Regions from separate parts of the Mesorhizobium sp. WSM1386 genome, predicted to be linked through region 2. Evidence: predicted binding sites of a transcription regulator. Region 2 holds the regulator's gene; each other region holds the start of a gene.
What was found. The regulator PhoB, encoded in region 2, activates phosphate uptake and scavenging genes when phosphate is short. The targets are predictions, from matches to a motif close to TGTCATNNANCTGTCAT.

Region 1 (2,267 bases), 2.9 Mb from region 2:
ATGTATGGCACGCGCCTGATAACCCTCGCTCTTCAGGAAGGTTGCCATCGACGGCGTCGGGGTGCGCACATATTGCTGGTAGGGGATGCTGCCGGCCGGCAGGAAGGCGTTCGAGAAGCCGGTCAGCGCTTCGAACTCGATATTGGCGGTCATGCCGCCGAATTCGGGCGAGAACATATAGCCCGAGCGCAACGCCCGCACATTGGGAATGGGGTCCGGCGTGATGGTTACCCCGGGCAGTTTGGTCGGATCCCAGAACGATTCGCTCATGACGACGATGATGTCCGGTTTCTCGGCGGGCACGGAGGCTGTCACCGCTGGCCTCTCGATCGCTGCGATCGCCTTGTCGGAATAGCCGGCCGGCGCCGAGACATGCGCCATCGGCACGTTGAGCGCGAAGGCGAGCGCAAAGCCGTTGGAGGCGTAGTTTTCCTTCTGGTCCCACATGATCGGAATGATCTGCAGCCGGTCCCTGGTCCACGAGAAGGTGGCGTAGTCCATGATTGAGACAAAGAAGGCGAGCAGCGGAACCGCCAGCGTCAGCCGGGCGAGGCGGCCCTTTCGGCTGAGTGCGAGGACCTTGCGGCGCCACAGCCGCCAGCCATAGACGAGCAGCGACAGGCCGGCGACGATGCCGACGACCATGGCGAGCGCGGTCATTGGCCGGTCGCGCACCAGCAATGGCAGCAGGGCGACGATCTGGCGGGCGTAGAGGAAATCCGTCGGATAGAGCGGATCGCCGAGATAATGCGACTTCTGATGGCCGACAAAGGCTAAAGACAGGGTCAGCGGAGCCACGATCATCAGGCTCTGGTGGCTACGGCCGAGCACGGCGTCGAGGCCGATCAGGATCAGCGCGAACACGACGATCGTGGTCCAGCCCGGCTTGAGCGGCTGCAGGAAGAAAGAGACGGTGCCGGCGAAATCACCGCGCACGATCAGTTCGATGGCGAACACCAGGATGGCCGCGATCGCCAGGCTGATCAGCCCGTAACGGACAACCGGCCATCTCCGGCCCGGCAGGTAGCCGGTGGACGGATCGTCTTCCAGGAATTGCGGCACGGCTTTACCGCTACGTTTCGAACTCTTTGTCACTTCAACTTCCCCACCCAGCGACAAACACGTCACTCGATTGTCATATAATTGTCACGCAAAGCTAGCGCCTGTGGCGGAAATAAGAAGAGCCAGCAAACGATTCGTGAGCGGTTTTCATCAGGAGTGATCGCCAAAAAGCCTTTGGGAACAGGCACTCGGCGGTTGACGAAGCCGCCCGGCAGGGGCGAACTGGACTTGACTTGGCGGCCTGCCTTGCGTCACAGGCAAGAAAAACCCGCCTATCAGGCAAGCAAAACCAGCCCTTGGGAGCCTCGCATGGCCGTCGCATTCACCTTTCCGGGACAAGGCAGCCAGGCTGTTGGCATGGGCAAGGATCTCGCCGATAGCTTTCCCGAGGCGCGCAGGGTCTTCCAGGAAGTCGACGACGCGCTCGGCGAAAACCTGTCGAAGCTGATCTGGGAAGGTCCCGAAGAGGCCTTGACGTTGACGGCCAACGCACAGCCGGCGCTGATGGCGGTATCGCTGGCGGCCATCAGGGCGCTGGAATCGCGTGGGTTCTCGCTGAAGGACAAGGTCGCCTATGTCGCCGGCCATTCGCTGGGCGAATATTCGGCGCTGGCCGCCGCGGGCTTCGTTTCCGTTGGCGATGCCGCGCGGCTGCTGCGCATTCGCGGCAACGCCATGCAGGCGGCGGTACCTCCCGGGAAGGGCGCCATGGCGGCGATCATCGGACTGGAGCAGGCGGATGTCGAAGCTGCCTGCGCTGAAGCGGCCAAAGGGTCTGTCTGCCAGGTCGCCAACGACAATGGCGGCGGCCAATTGGTCATCTCCGGCGCCAAGGCCGCGGTCGAGCTGGCCGCCAGGCTTTGCACCGAAAAGGGCGCCAAGCGGGCGCTGATGCTGCAGGTCTCGGCACCTTTTCATTCGGCGTTGATGACGCCGGCCGCGGAGATCATGCGCGACGCGCTCGCCAAAGTGGCCAAGGCCGCACCGGTGGTTCCGATCGTCTCGAACGTCTCAGTCACCCCGACGAGCGACCCGGACGAGATTTCGCGGCGCCTGGTCGAGCAGGTGGTCGCCCGCGTGCGCTGGCGCGAGACCGTCGAATGGTTCGGCGCCAACGGCGTCACCGCGCTCTACGAGATCGGCGCCGGCAAGGTGCTGTCGGGGCTGGCGCGGCGCATCAACCGCGACATCGCCACCGCGTCGGT
Region 2 (2,267 bases):
CGGCGAGTTCGGCCACATGATCCACCGGCCGGGCGGCGCGCTCTGCCGCTGCGGACGGCGCGGCTGCGTCGAGGCCTATGCCGGCAACTATGCTATCTGGCGCAATGCGAGGCAGCTTGGCGAGGACACCGAACCGGTCGACGTCAGCGACGCCGACATGCGGACGCTGGCGGCCTCGGCGCGCGACAAGGACGGCCCGGAGCGCCAGGCCTATCGCAAGGCCGGCGAGGCGCTCGGCTATGGCCTGGGCAGCCTGTTCGCGCTAATCGATCCCGCCCCCGTCGCCATGGTCGGCGTCAGCGCCGCCGCCTTCGACCTGATCGAGCCGGCCTTGCGCGAGGCGATTGCCCGGACCGCCGGTGGCCAGCACTCGGAATCGATCTCCTTCGACACCGAGCCGAACGAACTGCCGCTGATCCGCGAAGGCTGCGCCATGCGCGCTCTGACCTTCGTCGACCAGGAAATTTTCGCGCCAGGCGCGCAGGCGAGAGGGGGCGCCGCTGGGAAGAACGTGGCGTGAAATCGAAGCCATCGTAACACCCGTGGGTTGGACAAAGCCTCACGACTTCGTCATCCCTGGGCGGAGCAGGAGCGAAGCTCCGTCGCGGAGACCCTGGGATCCATGCCGCGACCTTGGCCACGGAGTGCAGCGGAGCAGAATTCCGCACCGAGGCAACGCTTCGAAGTCGCGGCATGGATCCTCGGGTCTACGCCGCGTCGCTTCGCTCCTTGCTCCGCCCGTGGAGGACGAAGCAATGGACGTTTTCGCGAATCGCCAAGGTAAAGCGATCCGGCTTAAGCACGAAATCCGACTGTCTAACCTTCCGCGCCGAAGAACCTAATCTTCCCGGATCGCGTAGCCCGCCCCACGAATCGTGCGGATCACATCCGGCATGCGGCCATTGTTGACCGCCTTGCGCAGCCGCCCGACATGCACGTCGACGGTGCGCTCGTCGATGTAGATCGTCTCGCCCCAGACATTGTCGAGCAACTGGCTGCGCGAGAACACGCGGCCGGGATGGCGCATCATGAATTCGAGCAGGCGGAACTCGGTCGGTCCGAGCCGGATCTCGCTCTTTTTGCGGTAGACGCGGTGCGATTCGCGGTCGAGCACGATATCGCCGACCTTGAGCACGCTGGACAGCACTTCAGGTTTGGCGCGGCGCAGCAGCGCCTTGACGCGTGCCATGAATTCCGGCGTCGAGAACGGCTTGACCAGATAGTCGTCGGCGCCGGTCGACAGGCCGCGCACGCGGTCGCTCTCCTCGCCCCGCGCGGTCAGCATGATGATCGGCAGCCGCTCGGTCTCGGGCCGCATCCGCAGGCGCCGGCAGAGTTCGATGCCGGACACCGCCGGCACCATCCAGTCGAGCACCAGAAGGTCGGGCACGTTCTCCTGCAGGCGGATCTCCGCCTCGTCGCCGCGCGTCACCACCTCGACCTGGTAGCCTTCCGATTCCAGATTGTAGCGGAGCAGCACCCCTAGCGGCTCCTCATCCTCCACCACCATGATGCGTGGCGCGATCATCGGCTGGTCACCCCTGCTATGCCGCCGGCGCCGACATCGCGGTTTCGTCCTGCTTCGGGCGATTGGCGGGCAGCTGCGTGCCGGTCAGCACATAATACGCATTCTCGGCGATATTGGTCACGTGGTCGCCGATGCGTTCGAGGTTCTTGGCACAGAACAGAAGATGCGTGCAGGCGGTGATGTTGCGCGGATCTTCCATCATGTAGGTCAGCAGTTCTCGGAACACCGAAGTGTATTTGACGTCGATACGCTCGTCGTCGGCGCGCAGCTTGGCCAGTGCGGCGGCATCGCGCGCCGCATATTCCTCGATGACACCTTGAACCTGGATCAGCACCAGCTGCGCCATCGCGTCGATGGAGTGCGACAGGTCGCGCGGCGTGGCGGAGAGCCCGACCGTGCCGACGCGCTTGGCGATGTTCTTGGCAAGGTCGCCGATGCGTTCGAGATCGCCGGCCATGCGGATCGAGCCGACGACGTGGCGCAGATCGTCGGCCATCGGCTGGCGCTTGGCGATCAGCGTGATGGCGCGGTCGTCCAGCTCGCGCTGGCGCGCGTCCATGATCGCGTCATCGGAGACGACGCGTTGGGCGAGCGCATTGTCGGAGTTCAGCAGCGCCTTGGTGGCACCGCCGACCATCGAGCCGGCGAGGTCGCCCATGTCGCTGATCAGCCTGCTGATCTGTCCGAGATCTTCGTCGAAGGCTGCAACCGTGTGTTCGGCCATGATCCTGGTCCTCGT
Region 3 (2,267 bases), 1.5 Mb from region 2:
GTCGCGCACCTGTGCCAGGCCAAGCACGGCCGGCAGGATCGAGGCCGGATGGTAGTCGCTGGCCAGCATGTCGAGCAATCCCGCCTCATAGGCCCGCCGGGCGGAAAGATTGCCGGAATAGGAAACTCCGCGCAGTGCGTTGGGCGCGCCCATTGCGGTGTGCATGCCGAGCCGGCGGGCTTCCTGCGCCGCTTCGAGCGTCACCGGGAATTCGCTGAGCACGGCGCCCAGGCCATGGACCAGTTCCACTTTTTCCAGGGTGTCGTCGTCATGCGAGGCAAGCACGATGCCGCAGGCGCGGGCGCGGGCCGACAGATCCTGCAGCGCGTTGAGTACATCGCCCTGGCCCTCGCGGCCGGCCATCCGCTGTCCGACGATCTCGGAGGCCATGGCAACGGACATGCCACGCTCCTTGGCGATGCGGGCGATGTAGAGTTCGACGTCGCGGTATTGTCCCTGGCCGGGCGTGTGGTCCATCAAGGAGATGAGGTGCAGCTTGCCTGCATCCATCAACCTTTGCAGCTTGGCGATCGCGGGCGTGAAGGTGACCTCGAACCGGGCATGGATGCGGTGGTCGACAAGCAGATCGTCCTTCATCCCGGCAATGGTCTCGATGATATCGGATGTATGATCTTCCGAGCGCAGCACGCCGCTGGTGACGCTGGCGCCGATGAAGGAGAGCGCGGCATAGGCCGTCGTCACGCCGCAGGAGGCGAGCTTCTTGTCGAGTTCGGCAATGCCGATTTGCATCGGCACATGGACGCCGGTGCGCGGCTCGACTTCCTTCTCTACCATGTCGCCATGCATGTCGATGAAGCCCGGCAGGAGCAGGCGGCCGCCGCCCTCGATGTCGGCATTCTCGACAGGTTGGTCACGGATTTCGGCAATCCGGCCGTTTTCGATCCTGACAGCGCCATTGGCAACGACACGGTCACGCAGGACAATTTCGAAGTCACTCAGCCACATGTCATGTCTCTTGCAAGTGGTTTCAGGGTGGGAAGTGGTTTCAAGGTGGATTTCGCTGATGACAAGGTCGGCGACATTTTCGGGTGATGGAAGACGCCGATCATGGCGACGGTTGCCGCCGCTTCGATCGATCTCTCCAGGACAACCCTATGTTTTCTAGTTCACCCGAATGCCGGTTTCCATTTGATTTTTATGACATTTACATGAAGGCGGAATAGGTGATGCGCGCGCCCGGAGCCTACTTTTAACCTGCGCGGTCAGGAATAGCACCAAGACCGGCACCGCGGACAGCAGGCTGGCGGCCATCAACGGATCAGCGAGCGCGTGCAGCTTTCGAGCGTGCTGCTGCATGCGGCCAAAGCCAAGGTGAACGGCTGCTTACGCGCCCAGGATGAAATCGGCGCAGCGGTCGGCGATCATGATCACGGGCGCGTTGGTGTTGCCGCTGATCAGGCGCGGCATGATCGAGGCGTCGCAGATGCGCAGGCGCGGTACGCCGCGCACGCGCAATTGCGGATCGACCACCGCGCCGTCGTCGGTGCCCATCCGGCAGGTACCGCAGGGGTGATAGACGGTCTTGGCGTGTTCGAGGATGTGGTCTGTAATCGTCTGGTCGGAAAGATCCGCATCGTTACCCGGCGACAGTTCCTCGGCGATCACGGCCTGCAGGGCAGGCTGGCGCAGGATATTGCGGGCAATCTTCATGCCGACGAGCAGCAGAGCGAGATCATGGGGATCGGACAGGAAGCCGGTGGTGAAGCGGATCGGGTCGGCGGCGTCACGTGAGCGCAGGCCGACCGTGCCGCGCGACTTTGGCCGGAGAACACAAGGGTTGAGCTCCATGCCGTGGCGCTCGATCGAACCGTGCTCGGCGCTTTCGATCATCACCGGCAGGACGTGGAACTGGACATCGGGCCGGCCGTCGCCATCGGTGTCGAAGAAGCCGCCGCTCTCGACCACGTTGGAGGTCAGCAGGCCGCTGCGAAACATCAGGTACTGGATGCCGTGGCGCAGCGCCTTCAGGCCGCGGTCCTGCCCGAGCAGCGAGATCGGTTGGCGTGTCAATGCATAGGCGGGGGCCGCGACATGATCCTGCAGGTCGCGGCCGACCGAAGGCATGTTGCGGATGACGGGAATGCCCAGCCCGGCCAGATGCTCGGCTGGCCCCAGTCCCGACAGCATCATCAGCTTCGGCGTCGCCAACGCACCGGCGGTGAGGATCACCTCGGCCCTTGCCGTCGCTGTATGGTTGCGGCCGTCCGAAGTGGTGTAGGCGAGGCCGCTTGCCGCCCCGTTTTCCA

Region 1: the regulator PhoB is predicted to act here: its motif matches at 1,134-1,150, upstream of AC0NIH_RS25725 (LTA synthase family protein).
Region 3: the regulator PhoB is predicted to act here: its motif matches at 1,159-1,175, upstream of AC0NIH_RS14015 (alpha-D-ribose 1-methylphosphonate 5-triphosphate diphosphatase).

The regions. Positions count from the first base shown of each region.
Region 1 covers NZ_CM148373.1:5,220,071-5,222,337, reverse strand. Annotated here, with positions in the region: gene AC0NIH_RS25725 (LTA synthase family protein) at 1-1,119, opposite strand, end outside; gene fabD (ACP S-malonyltransferase) at 1,372-2,267, shown strand, end outside.
Region 2 covers NZ_CM148373.1:1,411,325-1,413,591, reverse strand. Annotated here, with positions in the region: gene AC0NIH_RS06925 (ROK family protein) at 1-520, shown strand, start outside; gene phoB (phosphate regulon transcriptional regulator PhoB) at 839-1,528, opposite strand; gene phoU (phosphate signaling complex protein PhoU) at 1,545-2,252, opposite strand.
Region 3 covers NZ_CM148373.1:2,873,285-2,875,551, forward strand. Annotated here, with positions in the region: gene AC0NIH_RS14015 (alpha-D-ribose 1-methylphosphonate 5-triphosphate diphosphatase) at 1-966, opposite strand, end outside; gene AC0NIH_RS14020 (GMC family oxidoreductase) at 1,345-2,267, opposite strand, start outside.